Regions from separate parts of the Vallitalea okinawensis genome, predicted to be linked through region 1. Evidence: riboswitches for the same ligand, from Rfam matches in the RefSeq annotation. Region 1 holds a riboswitch; the other holds the start of a gene.

Region 1 (12,320 bases):
GCTTTGCTTCCGTTGACTCAAGTTGGATGTTATCCCCTTCAATACTCTCGGTATTTAAATGACCTTTATTGACTAAGGTCCCTTTTGACTCAACTTTGATGGTCTGACCTCCGATTTCCCTTGCATAACTTTTATCTTTTAATGTAATATCAATAACATCTCCTGTCAGCAACCCATCTACATGAAAAGATCCATTAAGCATCACTTTCTCAGCGGCAATTTCCTCCTTTGCCTCTAATACACCTCTTACTTCTAATTGATTACATTCTAAACTTTCTTGAATTTTGATAACACCTTTGGTGTCAATCTTCTTAATACCTCTGATTTTTGAATATATTCCGGTTCCTGCTATATGGATTTCTTCACAATCCAAGGTACCTTTTACTCTATCTGTTCCTCTGACTTTAACAGATTTGGCTTTCATATTCCCATCAACAGTCTGTGTACCAAATAATGAATATTTATCGGCAACTGTAATATTCCCCTTAACAGTTGCAACACCTAAACATTTGTGTTTTCTTATTGTTACACTGCCTTCTATAACTGCTACGCCCATTATTAAAACCTTTTCATAATTTCCTCCTGAGGTATTACCAACACCAACAATATTTAAATTACTTTTATCACTCATTTGACATACCTCCAAGGCTTTCTACTATTTCGTCTACTCGTTCTTTACATTGATAAGAATTAAAAAATTCTCTAAAACCAAAATCTTGCTCATAGTATATTTCTGCGGACTCTTCTTTAATTAAAATTTGTTCTTGATTACTCATAAAGACAATATAATGTTTATTATCTAGATCCATCTTACTTAGTAAGTTCCAAATTTCATTCCCCTTTTCATTAGGAATATCCATATGACGTTTAAACTCTTCCAGTATAATGCACTTGGCTATAACACTAAAACTAAGCATTTCTTCATCTTTCAAGAGTTCTAGAGTATACTGACTAAAATAACGCGTTGTTGCTAAATCATCTCTTGTTATTGAAACTTTTTTACTATTGGCCGAGAAAATATCTGCAAGTTCATCTAAAGAATATCTATCTTTCAAATCAATAATCATATCAATACGCTTTAAAACGGCTTCTTTTGGAAAGAAAGTCTCCTGACCTGTATAACTAGACTTTTTCACAAACCACTCTTCCGGTAATAATTTTTTCCTCTTCCACCTGTATAGCTGACCGTAGGAAATCCCTTTTAGCTCTAATAAATCTTTTTTTGAAATCATTTCTCTTTCCATGTGACACCACCTTCATTCATCTAAGGTCTTTATTCTTCCTTATTTACGTTTAGGTTTTCTTAACTTAACGCTTTTGCCATATTTTCTTCCTTTTAATTCTTCCTCTATTTCATCACGCCTAACACCTATATATCCGACACCATATAAACAGCAATCTAATTCATTCATGTAACACACCTCCAATGTAACAATGTTTTGTTTTATTAATTACATGGTAGCATAACAATGTTTCGCTGTCAATATCTTTTTGTAACATTGTTACGCACTATTAATCAGCAAAAAAAATACTACTCCTAATGAGTAGTCTATTAGATTGGGAATGACAATGTAAATCTTATCTAAAATGCTTATTGAATTCTTCGTTCAATAAATCTTCATTTAAATTTTCCAATGCAAGTTCATTTGATGTGATGCAAAGCCCTGCACAAATTGTACCTAGTTGTAAGCAATCCTTTATCGATTTTTCCTTTAGGAAGCCATACAAAAAACCTGAGAAGAAGCTATCTCCTGCACCGTTAGCATCTTTAAATTGATAATCATCAACAATGGGTGTCTCAATCCATTTTCGCTCCTTAGTCAAAGCTGTTGATCCCTTCTTCCCATGAGTGCATACTACAAGTTCTTTACCATCTTCTACTATCCACTTTTCCATAATAGGCTTATAGTCACTCATATTGTCTGAACTTACAAAAATATAATCAGCTATTTGGATATAATCTTGGTGATATGGATTACCAAAATTATAATCATGTAGATCTGTCCAAACTGGTTTATTGTACTTTTTAATCAATGGAATAAGTTGCTTTGTATATCCAACGATATTTAACACTACTAGATCACATTCTTTAATATACGTCTCTAGTCGTTCCATATCTAACGATAAGTCAACAGATGACTGAGTTATGAAAATTGAGATCCTTTGTCCGTTTGGATCCATTAGGTTGACATGCCTTTCAGTTCCCTTTGAATCTATATCGTAGATGAATTTAACTTCTCTCTCTTCAAGGCCCTTTCTAATCCGGTCACCATAGATGTCATTCCCTATGATGGAATGTAGGGTATTATCGACATTGAGTTTTGTTAAGTTCAGAGCTTTTCCAGCGCCAGTAGATCCTAATGCTTCATTAAAATCAGCATAGTGAATGGTTTGGGGCTCTGGTTCAGGCAGTTTCTCCAAATAAATGATAGAATCTAGAGTAGTACCTCCAATAATCAAGACTTTTTTCATATTAAACTGCTCCCTTAAAAATATTTTCATTACATTTCAATCTAGAATTCATAACCTGTTGGTTACTTTGTGCAAACGGTATTCTAAATTAATTATAGCATTTATTTGAGTTTTTACAAATTGAAAAATAAAAAACGATATAGTAATCGAACATTTTAAAAATTTCCCCCTTTAATATTCGATTATTATCTGTTATAATAAATCTGGATGTAAAAAGCATGAATTCTATCATAGATAAGGGTGGTTATTATTATGAGAAATGATATAGACCAAGTTTTAATATCTGAAACTGATCTTGAAAAAAGAATAAGTGAATTAGGCGTTGAAATTACAAAAGATTATGCTAATAAAGACCTATTAGTTGTGGGTATTTTAAAAGGTGCTAATATATTTATGAGTGATCTGGTAAGACAAATTGATCAATCCATTATGATGGATTTTATGGTTGTTTCTAGTTATGGAACAGAAGCTGTCAGCAGTGGTGTCGTTAAGATCATTAAAGATTTAGATTTTGATATCGAAGGTAAAGATATTTTAATCGTTGAAGATATCATTGATACAGGCTTAACTCTATCTTACCTAAAAGAATATTTAATGAATCGTAAAGCTGCCTCAGTAAAAATTTGCTCATTACTTAATAAACCTTCAAGAAGAGTCAATCATGTAACAATCGATTATCTTGGCTTCGAAGTACCTGATGAATTTATTATCGGCTATGGTATTGATTATGCAGAACATTATCGAAATCTTCCATTTATCGGAACATTAAAAAGAAGTGTTTATGAAAAATAATAGCTAATTACTATGTGGGCTCCTCTAGAAGAGCCCTTTATTATGTATCCCTTTCTCAATCACATCCTGATTGTGCTAATGCTGCAATATGACAATTGGTAATATTGATATTAGATGCATCCATATCAATAATTTTGCATCTTATAGAATATTGGTAGCACTCTGGAAATACATTCGTATCACAGTAAAAAATATTGAAGGTTTGAGCTGATTCAATAACCTCTCTGAAAAACCAAGAACCAATAAGAATTTCTTGTTTAAAATTAAACATCCTATATAACAGAAATTCTATTTGCACATACCCCGTCATATCAAGTTCCACAAAATGGACATTACATGAAAAATCAATTTTAACTTTAGGTCTGCATAGACACTTTGTGTCAATGCTTACGTTACCAAGTGCTATTGGCATACATACTTGGTGGGGATTTGTCATGAAAAGAATACTACTTTCAGTTGTAAAAGAATATTCATTACATGTACCACATTCCAAAATAATTGGTTTTGGCTTGGTATAATTATAAGTTTTTTCCATGTCAAGGTTTTTATATTCTAAAAACCCTGTATAATAACCATTAGCCACGTCATCCTCCCCTTTATTATCCCAAGTTAAGCATAATATATTGTATTCTACTATAAGTACTTTGCTACCCCATATTTGGAAATAACTAAAAAGAATCTATAATAGAATAGACTCTTTTATCTTTTTTATATTTTAGGCTTATTATTTTTTATCCATTTTAAAGCTAGATCAGGGCGTTTCTTTCTTAAAATATCTATAAAATCGTTAAGTACACCTAATTTATTTAAATCTCTTATTAAATAAACATATAATTTAGTTTTTCTCTTTTTAACGGGATCAATAACCTTGATCTCATTATCATTAAGTATTAAGACATGTTTATTTAAACCATCGAAATCTACATAACCTATCTTATCAAACTCCTCAGCAAAATCTATTAATGTCATAGCTAATTTTTTTGAAAGTCCATTCTCTTTAATATAATCTCTAAAATGAATTCCTTCAACATACTCCCTTAACATGAATCTTCCCTTACATTCAAAAACATTAGGAAAGTATTTATTGCCTTCCATTTCCCTAAGTATTTTATACTCTGATATGCATCGTTGTGGGTAAAGATATACCTTTAAAACCTTTCTATCAGGTGTCATATATATAGCCCCCTCTTTTCCACCACCTATTCTTATCAAATCCCTCGTATTTATTCCAAAAATCTGTTTACTCACAATAACACCGCCTTAACATCCTTAAATAATTACTTAAATGAAAAAATTAGCTTGATGATGATAAATCACCAAGCTTTTATTATGAATGTTTAAATTAATTAATTAGCTACATCCTTCTCTAGCAAATCCAGCAATATGACAATCATTAACGCAAATAGAACAATCATCTACTACACAAGGTTTACATCTTATAGAATAAGTGCAGCATCCTGGGCAAGAATTACAATCGCAATAGAAAAAGCTAAATGTTTGAGAAAAAATATCGCCTTCGTCGTCAATTTTAAAAGTCCAACTATCTAATTGAAGCTCCTGACCACCATCACATGATCTGAACAATTGGAATAACAGTTCAACCTCTCCTGATCCATTATCTGGAACAAAATGAACGTTACTTGAAAATTGGATCATACATTTAGGTTGACATAAGCATGTAGTATCAAGAACAACTGTTCCTAATGCTCTTTCAGTATTAGCTAAACAGGCAATTGTTGTAGGACCACCATCGGACATTGAGAAACCACTACCAGTACCACATTCAAATAAAATTGGTTTAGGTAGAGGGTGACCTGGTCGTCTACAGCGAACACAATCTCTACAATCTCGGCCTCTATCACTGTCATAGTCTCTTTCCATTTCTTTATAATCTGACATGATTTCACCATCCTTATAAAATATTGGGGACTTAAGCTTTGTCCTAATATATACTATTCTCTAGTGGCTATTTATGTGACATGCCTAATGATTAATTTTAATATAATATACTAATACCTTTAAACTGAATAAATTCCATATTCAATCTCAAAAGCTAAGTACTATTTATATCAAAAATAAATCGAGGTGGAGCTATGAAAAAAATAGGTCATAAAGATCAGGTAGAACATGAAGATCGTTTAGCAATTAACAAGTTAACAAAAGTAAATTCAAATGAATTAGCAAAAGTAAATAATAATATGTTACATGATCAACAGAATTCAAACCCTCTAGTTAAAAGAGGGTCTAAAGAAGAGACTGTATCTCAAGGTGAGAAAGGTCCTAAAGGGGATACCGGACCACAAGGTGAGAAAGGTCCTAAAGGCGACATGGGGCCACAAGGTGATAGAGGTCCTAAAGGCGATGTGGGACTACAAGGTGATAGAGGTCCTAAAGGCGATATGGGGTCACAAGGTGATAGAGGTCCTAAAGGCGATGTGGGACTACAAGGTGATAGAGGTCCTAAAGGTGATCTGGGACCTAAAGGTGAAAAGGGTGATTCCGGTGAATTTATAGGCAAAGGGAGTTTAATGGCTTGGGAAAAATTTATAAACCATTTGCTAACTTTAAATATTGTAACTGTTGATTTTTGTACTACTACTCAAAAACCTTGCTACATAAATAATCCTTTAAGTCCCATTGAAAATTTTATGATTGAGATTGGTGACTTTATCATACCTATCTGGCAATTGATTGGTATAAAACTTACAGTTCGAGCAGATGAAATTACTGATGATGAGTTACTAAATGGGCTTATTATATTACCACAATACTCTTTTAGTGAATGTGAGTATTTTTTTAGACAGAGGCTTCAACAGCTACAAGCAAATGAAATCATTATTAATATCAACACCTTAGGTGATCAATATTACTTTAATATTAATAAAGTAATGATTGTAGGAATAGGTATTGGTATTATATTGGTTAAACCACTAGATTTAACAACTGACCATGACTATTTCGCACTTTCCATAAGTAAAATAGCTAGTATCGAAAAATATAAAGAAAAAAGAGGGTTGACATCAGAGATGTAACGTGGTAAAGTATTATAAATAATTCAACAATTTAAAATATTCTTATCAAGAGTGGTGGAGGGACTGGCCCTTTGAAGCCCAGCAACCGGCGTTAAGCATCGGTGCTAAATCCTGCAGATATTAAATCTGAGAGATAAGTCAAGAGAATGTATTCTCCTCTAGATCTCTCTAGAGGAGTTTTATTTTATAAGGAGGTTATCATATGAAAAAAGAATTGAAATTTGATACATTACAAGTCCATGCTGGTCAAAATCCTGATCCAACAACAGGTTCTCGTGCAGTTCCTCTTTATCAAACTACAGCTTATGTATTTGATAACTCTGAACATGCAAGCAAATTATTTGCTTTAGAAGAAGCTGGTAACATCTATACAAGAATCATGAATCCAACTACAGCTGTTCTTGAAGAAAGAGTCGCTGCTTTAGAAGGTGGAAAGGCTGCTTTAGCCGTATCATCAGGGTCTTCAGCTGTTACCTATGCAATACTTGCTATCTGCCAACATGGTGATCATATTGTTGCTGCAAACACATTATATGGTGGTACATATAATCTATTTGCTAATACCCTACCACGTTTTGGTATTACAACGGAATTTGTTGATCCAGCTGACCCCAAAAACTTTGCTAATGCAATAACATCACAAACAAAAGCCATTTTTATTGAATCCATCGGTAACCCCAATGCTAATGTGGTGGATATTGATAAGATTGCTCAAGTAGCTCAAGAACATCATTTACCTTTAATAGTTGATAATACCTTTGCTACCCCTTATTTATTGCGTCCGCTGGAACACGGAGCTAATATTGTTGTTCATTCTGCAACAAAATTTATGGGAGGACATGGTACTTCTATTGGTGGTGTTATCGTTGATGGTGGTAATTTTGATTGGGGTAAAGACAAAAAATTCCCTCTACTATCAGAGCCAGAACCCGGTTATCATGGCCTAGTCTTTAGCGATATTGTTCCTGAGTTGGCCTTTATAACCAGAGCTAGAGTAACCTTATTAAGAGATACTGGTGCAGCTATTAGCCCATTTAATGCATTCCTTATACTACAAGGTCTGGAGACTTTATCTCTTAGGATGGAAAAACATATTAACAACGCAAAAGCCATTGCAGAATTTTTAGACACACACACTAAAATTGAAAGCGTTCATTATCCTAACTTACCAAACAGTCCTTTTAAGGATCTAGCAGAACGCTATTTTCCAAAAGGAGCTGGTGCAGTATTTACCTTCAATATTAAAGGTACTAAAGAGGATTGTACCAAGTTTATTGATAACGTACAGCTTTTCTCACACTTAGCTAATGTTGGGGATGCTAAGTCCTTAATCATTCATCCTGCTTCTACAACCCATCAGCAATTATCTGAGGAGCAACAAAGAAGTTCTGGAATAACCCCATCATTGATTCGGACTTCTATTGGTATTGAAGATGTTGATGATCTAATAGCTGATCTTAATCAGGCATTAGAGAGTATTTAAAACTACACAGCAAAATTGGGTTACTTGCCAAGTAACCCAATTTTACTGTACTTCTATCTTCTTAGTGATTACGATTAAATCCCAAAAATTTAATAGATCATCCTTAAAAATAAGAACATCCTTTTTATCGACTTTTTGAATCTCAAAATTCAGTTGAATAGGCTGACCTAATTTTTTATCAGGTGATGCTAAAAAAACAGTGTCAACACGAAAATCAATAGGTAAATTAAATTTCAGATTTTTTAATTTATGAATTGCATTTTTTTTCTCTGTCCAGTTATTTGAATTATTATATAAATTAATAAGGGAAATGGAAAGAAAGCCTCTTCCCTCTTTAATAATTAACCACACTTTATTTTCTAATGCAGCTACACTATAGTTGAAGTTCTCAAAGCATCCATAATTATCCTTTAAACGATAATAGATTTTTGTTACATCACTCACATTCTCTTCAAAAAGAACGTCCTTGTATCGTATTTGAAAATCAAAATAAGCTCTTATTTCCTCTAAAAGATCCTTTTTAATACGATGCAGAAGATAATATCCACCATTAGAGAATATGGTAGCTAGTAGTAATTTATAACTGTTTATCTCATGTGGTATGCTATGTAACTTAGGTATTTGGCAATCAATAATAACAGGCTTATAATGACTAAAGTACTTTCCCTCTAGAATAATATTCTTTAGTTGATAATATGTACAGTAAGGTTGGCGAACTTTTAAAATAAGAGCAGCCTGCTCTGTTATATCATAATTCTTGATAGGCCAATAGTAATCTCTATAAATAAATAATTCCTTGTTCAACTTACTAATTTCCTTGACTAAGTCAAATTGCGAACGAAAATCTTCATAATTCATACCTTCAACACCTAATACCACACCGTTGATGTATTCGACTAAGGATACAACATACCTTTTAAATGTTCCTTTAAGCCATGTAAGCTTATGCTCTAAACTATTAATTATTTCGTCTAGCGCATCTTTATGTTGATGCTTTTTATCTAATATACTCCAATGACGCCGTTCTTCATAGTGGGCCTCCCATTTATCTTTTAATGGTAAATAGAGAAGATGGTTGATACCGCTTTCTTTATTTTTTGATTTTTCAAAAAATTTATATGTTGTAAGAAAATAATAATTAATATGCAATTGCTTAAAGTGAGTAATAACTTCTTCGTTGATTGCATCTACCATAGCTATACGCGTTGAATGGTGAGATTCATAAGTAAAATCTATAGACAAGGAGTACTGATGCACCTTTTTATATCCTTGATAGAGTATTACATCAATACCATAACCTCCTATTTGCCACTCACTATACTCTAGATCATATTGCAGCTTCATGGATTCCCTATCTCTTTCAATGTCTTGGTGTAATGTTTCTACATCTAAAAGGTTGGTCCACTTCATTATCTGTATCTCGAGTTTAATGGTATGATTATACTGATCAGCACCTTCTAAATCAATTGTAAGCTTAACCTGATCTCCCATCATATATTGGCTTTTATCGGGTACTACATTCCTAATAAGCAACCTCATCCCCCTTTCTTAAAAAGCCAAGTTGAATTTTTATAGGGCTTATTATAATCATACGATGGTACAAGTTTTAATATTTATACAAATTTAGAAAAAGAAGAACTCTTATGAGTCCCTCTTATTCTTCATCGTCTTTCTTCTTATTAAGATGTATTTTTTTTCGGTTCTTTTTCCATATTGGTATGATGAATGCTGCAAGTATACCTAAAATAATAATAAACGGAATGGCTCCAACTGTTAATAATAGTAATCCTTCTGCCAGGCTCTTTAAAGCCTCAATGGAGCCTTGGAAGGTTTTAGAGATTTTATCACCTAAACTAGGGTTGAAAACGACCTCTGTTACTTCTTGAACTTCATGTAAACTTATATAAAGTGTTGTATAATCAATAAGATTATCCCAACGTTTTAATTGGCTAGTCATTGAGTCAATTTCATAGGTAACTTCGGCAAGTTCCTTTTCTAACTTAATAATCGCTTCAAGATCATCTGCCTCATCTAATATGGCTAGTAATCTTTCTTGTTGCACTTCTTTTGTATGCAAGCGTGATTCCATATCGTAATATTCCAAGGTCACATCTTCTGCTTCTTCTCGCTTATTCGTTATGACTCCAATATCCCCAAGGCGTTCAACAAATACATCTTCTTTTCCCTTAGGTATACGTACTTTATAATAAGCTGAACGATAACCGTATTGATTATTTATACTTCCGCCTTCAATCTCTGAGTGCTCGATATAACCGTCTAGATGCTTTACCTGCTCCTCAATAAATTGAGTACTTCTTTCATAGTCTAATGTTTCAATATCATAATATCTTGTTATAATCAGCTTTGGTTCATCACCAAGGGACTTCTCAGTATTTTCTTCTTGCCCATCTGAATTATCAGATGTTGCACTTTCTTCTTTTGGCTCTTCTTTAGCCTCTTCTTGGGATGTATATCCTGTCGCCTCACCAAAGGTTAGTTTAACCTCATCACTTTTTTGAGCAGTTGTTGCTCCTCTATCATAGGCTGCTTCATTTGCAACTGAATCTTGTGATTCCTTAGATGAACACCCTGATACAACCATCAACAACATCACAACTAAAACAAATAAACTTATTATCTTTTTCAATTTGCTTCCCCCTTTGCAAAAAACTTATGTTAATTTTTTTCTTAACTATTAGACGTAAAAAAACTTCAGTTGGTTCCATTAATATGTATATTAAACATTATATCTCATAATCCTTATTAATAATATGGAAAAAAAGAATCCCTGATAGAAATTGCTTTCTATAGGGATTCCAATCTTATATAGTTGTTTTAATTCCAAAGTAAGTTATAATTCCACTAGCAGCGATCTCTCTTTGCTACGATAACAAATTGGAATGGGTAGAATTTTTCTAAATAGAATTTGTGTTTTTTATAACGGCACCATTTGTCATCTAAATCTACACATTTCTCAATATCAAAGTAACCTGCTACAGTAAAAATAGATAAGTCAGTATCTTTGATTCTTTCGTTCTCTTTAAATAATCTTCGATGAGGTGGTCTTAATGGACGTGGGCAGATACATTCGTTATGACCGTGCCATCTTAATTCTTCTTCGTCAACTTCTTCATCAAATTCCTCTTCAAATTCTTCTTCCAATTCTTCCTTAACCTCTTCGTATCCTTCAAATTCACTCATTGATAAAATCCTCCTTTTTATTAATCGACCCTCATTAAGGGTTGTTTAGTATATACTATTCATCAGAAGGACAATCTGTGCTATCCTCTAAGCCAATTTTAGTAATTGAAAATGGGACTGTCATATTGTAATAATAGTCGACCCCCTCAACATTGACTATCTCCTCTATATCCGCTAAAGCTGTTATATTAATAACTTTTTTTCCATCAACAGTTGTTTCATTTATTTGGATTGCATCCATATTAATAGTTGGATTCTTAAATACCGTTTCACTGATACCTAGATCTGATATTTCTTTTTTGAATTTATTGATGAAGGTTTGTTCGATTTTTTTGTATAACTTTCGATTTACTATTTGCTTCTTACTGTTGTATTTATCGAGGTCATAGTAAGCTACTTTTTTTATCTTGCGAAATTTCTCAGAGGTATCTTCTTTATTAACTCTGTGGCATATTAGCTTATCGGATTTTACTTTCTTTAAAACACTTAGAAATTTCTCTTCTTCAATATTCATTCTCCCATCCTTTCAACTTGAACTCCTACTATATACTATTGAATTATAGATTATATTGCCACAAGTTTAAGGTAAAACAAGAGTGACCTCGTCACGTTTGCTAGCAACTTGTTTCGGCTGGAAAGTTTCCTTGACGTTAATGAAGACGCCTTTATGAGCAAGAAAAAAACGTATGACAAAATTCTACTTTGTCATACGTCCTATTAATTTCCTATACACCTGAATAAGCGCTAAATCCTCCATCTACAGGAACCGTAATCCCTGTTACAAAACCAGAAGCTTTATCATCGATGAGCCACATCAATGTTCCAAACAATTCTTCTGGTTTACCTAAGCGATCCATAGGTGTTTGGCTTAATATCTTTTCACAACGAGGTGTTGGTTGATCATTCTCATCAAGCAGTAAACGGTAATTTTGTTGTGTTAAGAAGAAACCTGGAGCAATGGCATTAACGCGTATGCCTACTTTAGACATATGAACAGCCAGCCATTGTGTAAAGTTGGAAACAGCTGCTTTAGCACCACTATATGCCGGAATACGTGTTAATGGTGAGAATGCATTCATTGAAGAAACATTTAGAATAGCTGTTCCTTCTTTGTTCACCATCTTCTTTGAAAATACTTGTGATGGTATGAGGGTTCCAATAAAATTTAGATTAAAGACAAATTGGATGCCTTCTTCATCTAGATCAAAGAAAGTCTTGATATCGCTGTTTGGATTCATTATATCTTCTACTTCCAAATAATCTTTTGAAGTCGTGCCTTTAGGATGGTTGCCACCTGCACCATTAATAAGAATATCGCAATCCCCTAATTTTTCCGCAAC
Region 2 (12,320 bases), on a different contig from region 1:
ATTTTCTTCACAAGTTGATGGCATACTTAAAGCATAAAAATAAACTTGGAGGTGAAATGATGTTTGGTCAATGTGGAAATTGGTTCGGATATAACGCTATGAATGGCTGGGGAGGTATTGGTATGATGATCTTTTGGGTAATTATAATAATTGCTTTAATCTACTTCTTTTCTAAAAATCGTACAACAATTTCAGCACCTTATTCAGAAAGTAATGCTCTAAGCATATTACAAGAAAGATATGCAAGAGGCGAAATATCAGATGAAGAGTATGAAACTAAAAAGAAAGCTTTGAGTAAGTCAAGATAGTTGATATGAAAGGATGATCCCGATGAAAAAAAGTATAATTGCTGCTGGCATCATTACTTTAGGAATTAGCGCAAGTGTATTTACTTCCAGTGCCTATAGTATTACTACTTCTGAATTAGCTAATCAAAAGCAATCAGAAAACTATACTCCTCGCTCTTATGGAAATAATTTTTCAAGTAGAATGAACAACTCCTATTATGGTGGTTATCATCGCGGTGGTATGATGGGAAATACTTATTCCTCAGAGGAGTTCAATAAATATCGTGGCAATGACGGTAATTATGGTTCTACTTGCCACAGATTCTCTAATTATGCTGTTTATGAAGGACAAGAAAAATTGTCTGTTGAAGAAATTGAAGCGCAAGTCCTAGAATATATTGCCTACTACTATGGAGAAGATTTCTCTATTGGTGATATCTTTGAATTTGATACAACAGATTATTATGTATCAGTAGAGGAAACCTCCACTGGAAGAGGTGCTTTTGAATTACTAATCAATCCTTATACAGGTGATGTTAGACATGAGCAAGGTCCTAATATGATGTGGAATATTAAATATGGCATGATGAATGATATCAATGGTTATACTTATACTCCCTCAACTACACAAGAAATCCCTCTTGAAGAAGCCGTTAATCTAGCAAATGAATACTTACAAGCCTACCAAATCGATGGTACTGTATCAGAAGAAGGCCATCATTTTTATGGTTACTATACACTTCATATAGAGAAGGATAACAGTGTCATTGGCATGCTTAGCGTCAATGCCTATACTGGTGACACTTGGATTCATGGGTGGCATGATAACGTAGTCAATGTGTACTCACATCATGAGGAGTAATAATAAATTCAGAAACGCTTAATTGATATCTAAATCAATTAAGCGTTTTTTTATAATTCATTGTTTTCAATTCTCTTGATAAGATCCTCTACTTTATTCTTGATAATATCTCTTGTATTTTGGAATCCCTCAATAGGACCACCGGATGGATCTTCTAATCCCCAATCTTCTCTGTGATTACATGGCACGAAAGGACATTCTACTCCGCATCCCATAGTAACTAAAATATCTATTTCTTCTGGAATATCAGATAAGAGTTTTGGACGGTGTTCACTCATATCAACGCCTGCTTCTTCCATTACTTGAACTGCTTTAGGTTTTACTTCCGGGTAATCTTCAGTACCTGCTGAATATGCTTCTAAAACTTCTTTACCAAGGTGTTTTGCCCACCCTTCTGCCATTTGTGAACGACAGGAATTATGAATACATACAAATGCTACTTTCTTCATTATGATGCTTCCTCCTTGTTTTTTGATAGTCATTTATGGTTAATAAACATACTTACTTAAAATAATTACTTACCCTCTTATCATAACTCATTTAAATTCTATTATCTAGGATCTTCACAAATTACTCCACTTTCTTTATACTTTTTTAATCGATTTATATCAGATACACATTGATCAATTTTATCAAGCTCATGGTCGATTAACTCTTTAATAAAAGGATATAGCTCTAATGTTTGATAGTTAATTTTATAATAAGACCATTGCCCTTTCTTTTCTACCTCTATTATTTTTAATAGTTTTAATCGAGTAAGGTGTTTTGATGCGTTAGATTGTTTGATTTCCAATACATTTTCTATATCACAGACACATAACTTGCCTAACCTAATGATATTAAGTATTCTAATTCTTGTTTCGTCACCAATACCTTTAAGTACTTCGACAATCTCCATTCTCTCACCTCTCCATATGATTACATTGCTATATAGTAATGTAATTTCTATATCTATCATAATACTTTAAATAAGTATTTGTCAAGATAGGTCAAATAAACTTAATTAAAATTTATATAGCTATACATATCATCACACTATAACCACATTTTCATACAATGTAATAAGAGGACAAGTTAATGACTATAAAAGGAGTTGATTAAGTGACAAAACCTTTAGACCCAAAACTTATACCGAAATATGTTAATGAATTAGAGGCTCCTCCTGTATATAAGCCACGTATTAAACGTAGCCCTTGTACTGGCAGAGTTAAGAGCCATCACTATACTATTAGTATGAATGAATTCCAGCAACAACTTCTTCCTCCTGGATTCCCTATGACGACTGTTTGGGGTTATGGAGGAAATATCAAAGATCCCAGTACCCGTAAATCAGTTTATTTTGAAAGTACTCCTGGTGCTACATTTGAAGCTGTTAAAGGAGTTCCTGCTCATGTACAGTGGGTAAACAACATTACAGACTCTCAGCTATTTGCTGTGGATCCAACCCTTCACTGGGCAAATCCTAATAATATGGCAACACCTGAACCACCATTTCTGCCATTTCCACCTGGTTATCCAGAAGCCCAAAGTCCAATACCTCTAGTTACCCATCTTCATGGTGGTGAGGTCAGTACTGATTCTGATGGCGGTCCCAATACTTGGTTTACTGCTGATGAAGAAATTGTTGGACCTGATTTTGTTACATCACGTTATCGTTATCCTAACGAGCAAGAAGCCACAACCCTTTGGTACCATGACCATACACTTGGGACAACTCGATTGAGTGTTGCTGGTGGACTAGCTGGCTTTTACTTATTAAGAGATCCAAAGAATAAAATAGAACGCCTACTTCCAAAAGGTCCATATGAAATCCCGCTAGTCATACAAGATCGGTCTTTTAATGAAGATGGTTCTTACTTATATCCTGAAGAAGGTAATAACCCTGATATACACCCATACTGGGTACCATCATTTACTGGTAATACCATTATGGTTAATGGCAAAGTATGGCCAAACTTGAATGTTAAACGTCGACAATACCGATTCAGATTTCTTAATGGCTCTAATGCCAGAGTTTACAATCTAAGTTTCTCAAACAATATGAAGTTCCTTCAAATAGGTTCTGATGGCGGCTTTTTACCTCGAGCTGTCAAGTTGAAAGAGCTATTAATTGGTCCTGGTGAACGTGCTGATGTTCTAGTTGATTTTTCAAACATGTGTGCTGGAACAAGTATCATTCTAAGGAATAATGCTAATACACCTTTTCCAGGTGGTAGCCCTCCAGATCCAGAAACTGTTGGACAAATTATGCAATTTACTGTATTAAAATCAAAACCAAAACCTCCTAAAAAACTACTGCGTAGGCTTAATAAGATACCAAAATTTAAGCCAAATGCACCCTCAAGACTAATTACATTAAACGTTATTAACACACCTAACGGTCCTCAGGAATTACTCTTAGATGGACAAAAATTTGTATCCCCAGTCTCGGAAACACCTTTGGTTGGTTCAACAGAGATTTGGGAAGTCCCTAATCTAGCTAATAATGTACATCCTATCCACATACACCTCATACAATTCCAGATACTCAATCGTCAGAAGATGGATATTGATGCCTACAGAGAAGAATGGACCCGACTGAATGGTAAACTACCATTGGATCATCCTACAATTCCTCTACCAGTTGAACCTTTTTTAATTGGTAATCCAATCCCCCCTGCATCAAATGAACGAGGATGGAAAGATACTGTTCTCATGCTTCCAGGTGAAGTTACTCGAATTATAGCTAGGTGGGCACCACAGGATGCTAAGCGAGTAAAACCTGGAGAAAATCTCTTCCCATTTGATCCAAGCCGCGGTTCAGGGTATGTATGGCATTGTCATATCCTTGAACATGAAGATAATGAAATGATGAGACCTCTTGAGGTAAGAAGTTGTTCTTATTCTACTAAAAGAGGTTATAGAGGTTGGAAAAAAGATGTCACTAAAATATTAGATGAAGTAAATTCAGAACTTGATGATATATCTAAAGAGCTATCAAGACTATAAAGACATAAAATGATAATATTTGTTTTAATCACTAATCCAATTAATATTCATAAAATATACTAAAGGGACAAGTAACCCTTTCCTTTCAAAGTTAAAAAGGAGTTGATTAAATGAGTGAACATTTAGACCCAAGATTTATACCAAAATTTAAAAACGAGTTATTAATACCTCCAGTATTTAAACCTAAAATAATAAGGAATTCTTGTTCAGGTGAGGTCAAAAGTCATAACTATAGGATAAGTATGGTAGAATTTGATCAACAAGTTCTTCCACCTGGTTTTCCAGAGACAACCGTATGGGGTTATGAAGGCGTTATTGAAGATCCTTGTAGTGGAGAACCTGTATGTTTCAGTAGCAGTCCTGGACCTACCTTTGAGGCCGTACGCGATATTCCTTCTATAGTACAATGGAAAAATGATATTACAGAACCCAATATGTTTGCTGTAGACCCTACAATCCACTGGGCAAACCCAAACGATTTCCCACCACCTGAACCTCCTTTCAGACCTTTCCCACCTGGCTATAGTCAGGCACAAATACCGGTTCCACTGGTTCCACATTTACATGGGGGAGAGACTAGGTCAGATTCAGATGGTAACCCTGATTCTTGGTTTACTCCTGATGAAGAGATTGTTGGTCCAGGTTTCTTTACCTCACGTTACACCTATCCTAATGAACAGGAACCTACTACTCTTTGGTACCATGATCATGCCCTTGGAACAACAAGGTTAACAGTTTATGCAGGTTTGGCTGGATTTTATTTACTAAGAGATCCAAATAATAGGATTGAAAAATTCCTTCCACGCGGTGAATACGAAGTACCAATTGTTATTCAAGACCGTACTTTTAATAAAAATGGTTCCTTAGAGTTTCCAAGTGTTGGTGTTAACCCAGATATACATCCTTATTGGATTCCTGAATTCTTTGGAGATAGCATCATGGTTAATGGACGAGTATGGCCTAACTTAGATGTTAAGCGTAGAGAATACAGATTTAGATTTCTTAATGGTTCAAATGCAAGATTCTATAACTTGAAACTATCCAATGGACAATCTATGATTCAGATCGGTACTGATGGTGGCTTCCTCCCACATCCAGTTGAGTTGGAAGAGCTATTAATTGCTCCTGGTGAAAGAGCTGATGTGCTTATTGACTTTTCTGAATTATGTCCAGGAACTAAGCTTATTTTAACTAATGATGCAAACGCACCTTTCCCTGATGGTGACCCTGTTGACCCAGAAACCACTGGACAAATTATGCAGTTTACAGTAGTGAAATCACGCTCTGTTTCACCTCGACCACTTCCATGTAGACTCAATAAAATACCAAAGTTAACACCAGATGTACCTAGAGTGATTTTAACCCTCAATGAGACAGAAGGTCCAGGTGGTCCAGTTATCATAACCCTTAATGGACAAAAATGGGGTGCTCCAATCTCTGAATTACCACTGGTTGGTTCTACTGTGGAATGGATTCTCGTTAATCTAACCAATGATACACACCCTATCCATGTTCATTTAATCATGTTCCAGATATTAAATCGTCAGACTATTGATTCAACAAGGTATAAAGAAGCGTGGACTGAACTCAATGGTGAGCCTCCTCTTGATCACCCAACACGTAGTTTACCTGTGGAACCATTCTTAGAAGGTGAACCAATTGCTCCTGATCTCAACGAGAGAGGCTGGAAAGATACCATTCGCGCTAATCCAGGTCAAGTCACAAGGATTTTACTTCGGTTTACACCACAAGATGTGAAACCTAAAGATGCTAAACCAGGTAAAAACTTATTCCCATTTGACCCAAGCTTTGGTCCTGGTTATGTATGGCATTGTCATATTCTTGATCATGAAGATAATGAGATGATGCGACCTTATAAAGTTAGAACTCCCTTCTGTCCCCCATATCAAGCTGATGAAGATGGAGACCTAACTGAACTAAAAGATGAAATGGATATACTCCTTGATGAATATGATGAAGAATAAGTAAATATCAAAGAGCTCTGCTTCCATCAGCAGAGCTCCTTTTCATCTACAACCTCATAACTAATTACTTAAGTATTTTTTTATCTCTTTTACTTTCGGAATTCTTCCCATAACTTTGACCTGCTCATCTACGACTAAAGCAGGAGTTTTCATGACACCATATGCCACAATATCTTTTATGTCTTCTACCTTTTCAATTCTTACATTTAAGTCTAATTCATTTACAGCTTCTTTTACATTTGCTTCAAGTTTCTTGCATGCACTGCATCCACTACCTAATACCTTAATAACCATATCATATCCTCCTATTTGTTTTATTAACTACCTAATGATTGGAACAAGTAAATTAAATAGATATCCTACCAAAATAATTCCTATTCCAGTTATCACAACAAAGGTTGCAATTAATTTTGGTTTTATTACCTTTCTCAATAGAATCATTTCGGGTAAAGATAACGCTGTAACTGCCATCATAAATGCAAGGGCAGTTCCTATACCAACTCCCTTACCTATTAATGCTTCAGCTATTGGTATGGTTCCAATAGCATTAGAATATAAGGGTATGCCTAAAATAACTGCTACAAACACAGCAAATGGATTTTCAGGTCCAGCATATTGAGCTAGAAAACCTTCATCAGGGAAATATCCATGTATAGCAGCCCCAATCCCGATTCCTATTAATAAATACAACCATACACGTTTAACGATATCCCTCACATTATCTAAAGCAAAGATAATCCTCTCTTGAGTACTCGGATCTATAATATTCACCTCAGCAGTTTTCATTTGATAGACATATTCTTCTACCTCCTTCTCCATCTTTAACTTACCAATAATAGCACCACTGATGACACCAATTAAAACACCTGTCATAACGTAGATTAGTGCAATTTTCCAGCCAAATGCAGCTAACAACACGGCAAAGGCTGCTTCATTAACAATGGGAGAAGTTATTAAAAATGAAAAAGTTACTCCCAGTGGAATTCCAGCTTCAACAAAGCCAATGAAAATAGGTACTGACGAACATGAACAAAATGGAGTTACAATCCCTAATAGAGATGCCATAATATTTGCTTTAATACCACTAAATTTCTCCAGTATTTTTTTGGTTCGCTCTGGTGGAAAGAAACTTCGTATGTAAGAGATTATAAAAATCATGATGGATAACAATATAATTATTTTTATCGTATCATAAAAGAAAAAATGAATACTTGAGCCTAATTGTGTATCCATTGATAAACCAAAAACATTCTCAACTAAATATTCAATAAGTTGATCCAGCCAATAAAACATCCTAACGCCTCCTCTTCTTTTTCACTATATACTTATTTCTAGAATAATCTTTTAAGTAATCATCCCCTTTTCATTATATAGTTAATTATATTAGAATATGCTAATGTAACTTATTTAATTATATTATAATATTCTAATATAATCAATATAAAATTTATAATTCTTAGTTTATATTCAAACAAAGTGACCTACATCACATTTCAAGTATGTGCAGGTAAGTATGGTTCCTTGCGAGCAAAACGCAGTACTTTCCTTCACTAAAAAAAGACTTTTAAATAGCATATGACATACTATCTAAAAGCCTAATCTAATATATATTGTTTCTTATCTTACAATTCATTTACCTCAATGGTTTCTGTCTCTCCATCCCACTCAATATCTAAACCAAATGTTTCAAGAATAAATCGAAGTGGTACATAAATTCTATCATTCATAAGATCTGATTGCGTATCTAAAATAACTTCATCACCATTAACCAAAACTTTATTTGAGTCAAGTGGTAGAATTATTTCTATCTCACCTTTTAAGATAATTGCTTCTTTAGTCTCTGCTTTCCACTCAACTTTAGCACCATATCCTTCTGTTATTGCTCTTACTGGAACTAATGTTCTTCCTTCAATAATTACAGGGGGTGTATCAAATTTAAATTCAACAGAATCAGATAAAATACTATCAATAGATAATACTTTTACATTTGATTTTTCATCTTTTATCTTATTTTCACTTTCCTTAATCTCTTCCAATTCTTTATCAGTGTATTTTGATCTAATAATCTCTTTTCTCTCAGCTAACAATGTATGCATTTCATCTTTTAATTCAGAAAATCGCTCTAAAATAACTTCTAAGTCTTCCTTTAGTTGCTCTTCTATATCAGTATCTCCAATTTTCTTAATACCTTTATAAAGCTCTTTCAGCTCTTTTTTTAGTTTATTAATTTCTTGTTCTTCTTCTTTTATTTCCTTTTTTATTTTCTTCCATTCTTCGTATTTTTTATAACGATCTTTTTTATTATATTTATGATCTTCATCTAAATCGTCTTCGTCTTCTTCGTCTTCATCTTCATCGTCTTCATCTTCATCTTCATCTTCTTCGTCGTCTTCTTTGTCTTCTTCGTCGTCTTCTTCGTCGTCCTCTTCTTCTACTACTTCTTCGTCTTCATTGTTTTCATCTTCAACATCTTCATCTTCTTCTACATTATTCTCTTCTGTTTGTACTTCCTCTTGGTTTTGAACCACTTCTGATTCACCCTCGTTTTCGCTAGCTACAGAAACTAAACCATTTGAAAAAATTAATGCTAGAACTAATACAATTGATACTAATCTTTTTAACATTTTGTGTCCTCCTAAAGTAGTTTTTTGTCGAAATACAATATAATATCCGCAAAAACATAATAAAAAAGGGACCCAAAATTAAAATTTTCTAATGAAATTTTAAGGTTCTTAAAATTGATTCACTTGTATTAAAATGATATAATGGTAAAAAATAAAAATAGACTCTATAGTTTAGATTAAAAAACGAGGATGGTATGATGAAGAATCAAAATAAGCATTTTACAAGAAAGTCATTATTACGTTACCTAGGATTTACTCTACTTTTTGTTACCATATCCATCTTTTCATTACAATTTCTACTCCACCAATTTAATGATATAACCTTTAGTGAGCTACATATTTTCTCAAAAAATGCTTTAGCTCAAATGCTAATTCTTTTATTTGCTTATGTTGTTATCGATGGCTTTCGTTTATATTTTATATTAAGGACTTTAAAGGAAAATATCGTTTTTCCTTATGTACTCATCCTAACCTTTATTAATTTTTTTATATGCAATATCACTCCCTTTACAATAGGCGGTGCATTTGCTATGATTTACTTCTTGAATAAACAAGGCCTTTCCATTGGCAAAGCTGCTGCTGTCACTTCACTTAAATCTTTTTTGGCATCTTCTTTTAATATGATGCTAATTCCTTTTGCGCTCTATATTGTTTTAACTGGCGTCAGTGGTGATGAATCTGTAAAAAAGGCAGCCTTATTTTTCCCTTTAGTTTTAATCGGCTATATTTTATTTATTGTCTTACTCTTTAAAGTACTTAAACATAAAGAAAAAATCAAATCACTGATTTATAAACTCTATAAATGGCTATATAGCAAGAAAATCATATCATCTAATACATTTTATAAATCCTATAAATCCATTACGAAACAAGTCGATAGCTTTGCTTCTACTTTTCGTGAATTTTTCGGAGGTTTACCACGCTATATACTTTTAAGTTTTATTTCAACTATCTTTTATTATTTTGCACTTTATGCGTTCTCCGTGATCATGTCTAGTGATTTGGGCTTGGATATACCCGCTTTAGAAATTATGGCGAATCAAGCTGTGGCTACTTTCATTATGTATTTTGGCGTCACTCCTGGCGGGTCTGGATTTGCTGAAGGTGGCTATGTTTACTTGTTCTCAAAAATTGTTGATTCAGAGATCATTTTAGCTGCTTTAACCTTCTATTGGCGCTTATTCACAGTCTATATTACATCTGCTATTGGTGGTGTCTTTTTCTTCATTGAAATTATACGACTTCATCAAAGAAAAAGAAAAAATGCTTGACAATTATAATTAAATGATGCTATACTTCATATCAACCAAATCAATTATATAATTGATATTAAAAATTTAATATCTCATCAAGAGAGGTGGAGGGACTGGCCCTATGATACCCAGCAACCGGCCTTAATGGCAAAGGTGCTAAATCCAGCTGCAATCATGCAGAGAGATGAGAGAGATGATATGCCTATCAAACTCTTTCGTTTCGAAAGAGTTTTTTTAGTGCATAAATCACTTTTTTTGGTTTGACTTTAGTAAGGAGGCTTGAACTATTGATACGTATCAAAAATATAAGCAAAGAATTTAATAATACCCAGCATACAGTAAGAGCACTTTCAGATGTCAACTTACATATTGAATCTGGTGACATCTATGGCATTATAGGATTAAGTGGTGCTGGTAAATCCACATTGGTGAGATGCATTAATCGATTGGAAGAACCTACTTCTGGTGAAATAATCATTAATGATGATAATATACTCAACTACTCGATAACTCAACTCCGAGAATTACGCAAGCGCGTTGGTATGATTTTTCAACATTTTAATTTGTTGAGTATGCGTACTGTGGCAGATAACATAGCTTACCCCATGGAAATTGCTAAGATTCCAAAAACAGAGCGTCAGCAACACATAGACAGATTATTAGAACTCGTGGAACTCAGTGATAAGAAGCATGCCTACCCTTCACAATTAAGTGGTGGACAAAAACAAAGGGTCGGAATTGCTAGAGCTTTAGCCAATCAACCTGAGATACTATTATGTGATGAAGCTACCTCAGCATTAGACCCTAAAACTACCCGAGCAATCCTCAACTTATTAAAAAAAATTAATCATGAGTTAGGTCTTACCATCATTATCATCACTCATGAAATGGATGTTATTAAACAGATTTGCAACAAGGTAGCGGTTATGGAGCAAGGGAAAGTTATTGAAGAAGGTGAAACTTCCACAGTCTTCACACATCCAAAGCATCCAACCACAAAAAGCTTTGTACATCATGTAACACATGAGATTCCAGAAAATTTTGTAAATTCTAACAATAATAATTTGCTTATTCGACTGAATTATAAGAGACAAATGACAGCAGAACCAATCCTGTCTTATATGATTAAACACTTTAATGTTCATGCCAATATTCTTTTAGGTGGTATTGATCATCTTCAAAACATGGTTGTAGGCAATATGATTATTGAACTAATAGGTAAAGAAACTGATCAAGGAAAAGCATTAAACTATCTTAAAGAAAAAGGTGTAGAATACGAGGTGATAACATCATGAGTATAGAAAAGATCCAACAGATGCTACAGATACTCCCTATTGAGATATGGAACACTATCTACATGGTTTTTCTTTCAACTTTGATAGCTTCTTTAATTGGATTACCTTTAGGTACATTATTAGTTATCACTGATGGTAAAGGTATCAAACCATTACCCCTTTTCAATAAAGTTCTGAGTACCATCGTAAACATAGGGCGCTCTTTCCCTTTTGCTATATTGATGGTAGCACTGATTCCTTTTACCCGATTCATTGTTGGAACATCCATAGGTACTACAGCAACCATTGTACCTTTATCCATTGCTGCTGCCCCCTTTGTTGCAAGGGTTATTGAGAACGCAATGAAAGAAATTGATCATGGTATTATTGAGGCTGCCCAATCCATGGGATCTACTACATGGGAGATTATTTATAAGGTATTACTTCCTGAATCTATTCCTTCCATCGTTTCAGGGATTACTCTAACCATGGTTTATCTTGTTGGCTATAGTGCCATGGCTGGATTACTTGGTGGTGGAGGATTAGGAAAGGTCGCAATCCAATATGGTTATCAGCGCTATGACAGTACACTCATGATAGTTACTGTTATACTCATTATTTTTCTTGTTCAGTTTATACAATGGGCAGGTAATAGAATCGCTTCAAAACTAAATAAAAGATAAAGAAAATGGAGGATATAGATATGAGAAAAAAAGGTTTACTATTAGGATTAATTTTAACTTTAGCCATTAGTGTTTTAGCTGGTTGTGGAAAAGATGATAATACATTGAAGGTAGCTGCAACTTCTGTACCCCACGCTGAAATCTTAGAATTCATTAAAGAAGACCTAAGTAAAGAAGGTATTGACTTGGAAATAGTTGTTGTTGAAGACTATAATATCCCTAATCGTGCATTAGCTGATAAAGAAGTGGATGCTAACTTCTTTCAACATTTCCCTTACCTTGAAGCTCAAATAGCTGATTTTGGTTATGAGATTAATGCATTAACTAAGGTCCATATTGAACCAATGGGTTTATACAGCAAGAA

The links. A riboswitch is a leader RNA that binds a small molecule or an ion and turns the genes downstream of it on or off. The one in region 1 is predicted to bind S-adenosylmethionine.
Region 2: linked by a shared signal. The riboswitch ahead of C1Y58_RS03440 (methionine ABC transporter ATP-binding protein) and the one ahead of C1Y58_RS15745 (O-acetylhomoserine aminocarboxypropyltransferase/cysteine synthase family protein) in region 1 are both predicted to bind S-adenosylmethionine.

Annotation. Positions count from the first base shown of each region.
Region 1 is NZ_PQDH01000005.1:285,010-297,329, forward strand. It holds gene C1Y58_RS15705 (hypothetical protein) at 1-631, opposite strand, end outside; gene C1Y58_RS15710 (DUF4004 family protein) at 624-1,244, opposite strand; gene C1Y58_RS27070 (hypothetical protein) at 1,284-1,412, opposite strand; gene C1Y58_RS15715 (carbohydrate kinase family protein) at 1,579-2,472, opposite strand; gene hpt (hypoxanthine phosphoribosyltransferase) at 2,725-3,264, shown strand; gene C1Y58_RS15725 (DUF4489 domain-containing protein) at 3,320-3,847, opposite strand; gene C1Y58_RS15730 (serine/threonine protein kinase) at 3,973-4,512, opposite strand; gene C1Y58_RS15735 (DUF4489 domain-containing protein) at 4,615-5,163, opposite strand; gene C1Y58_RS15740 (collagen-like domain-containing protein) at 5,358-6,296, shown strand; SAM riboswitch class I at 6,336-6,436, shown strand; gene C1Y58_RS15745 (O-acetylhomoserine aminocarboxypropyltransferase/cysteine synthase family protein) at 6,499-7,779, shown strand; gene C1Y58_RS15750 (glycoside hydrolase family 66 protein) at 7,822-9,312, opposite strand; gene C1Y58_RS15755 (DUF4349 domain-containing protein) at 9,434-10,426, opposite strand; gene C1Y58_RS15760 (hypothetical protein) at 10,642-10,980, opposite strand; gene C1Y58_RS15765 (hypothetical protein) at 11,036-11,494, opposite strand; gene C1Y58_RS15770 (SDR family oxidoreductase) at 11,706-12,320, opposite strand, start outside.
Region 2 is NZ_PQDH01000001.1:724,296-736,615, forward strand. It holds gene C1Y58_RS03385 (SHOCT domain-containing protein) at 60-308, shown strand; gene C1Y58_RS03390 (hypothetical protein) at 331-1,149, shown strand; gene C1Y58_RS03395 (arsenate reductase ArsC) at 1,200-1,598, opposite strand; gene C1Y58_RS03400 (ArsR/SmtB family transcription factor) at 1,700-2,047, opposite strand; gene C1Y58_RS03405 (multicopper oxidase family protein) at 2,251-4,137, shown strand; gene C1Y58_RS03410 (multicopper oxidase family protein) at 4,248-6,122, shown strand; gene C1Y58_RS03415 (thioredoxin family protein) at 6,183-6,416, opposite strand; gene C1Y58_RS03420 (permease) at 6,444-7,415, opposite strand; gene C1Y58_RS26680 (stalk domain-containing protein) at 7,745-8,746, opposite strand; gene C1Y58_RS03435 (lysylphosphatidylglycerol synthase transmembrane domain-containing protein) at 8,944-10,017, shown strand; SAM riboswitch class I at 10,089-10,190, shown strand; gene C1Y58_RS03440 (methionine ABC transporter ATP-binding protein) at 10,287-11,294, shown strand; gene C1Y58_RS03445 (methionine ABC transporter permease) at 11,291-11,956, shown strand; gene C1Y58_RS03450 (MetQ/NlpA family ABC transporter substrate-binding protein) at 11,977-12,320, shown strand, end outside.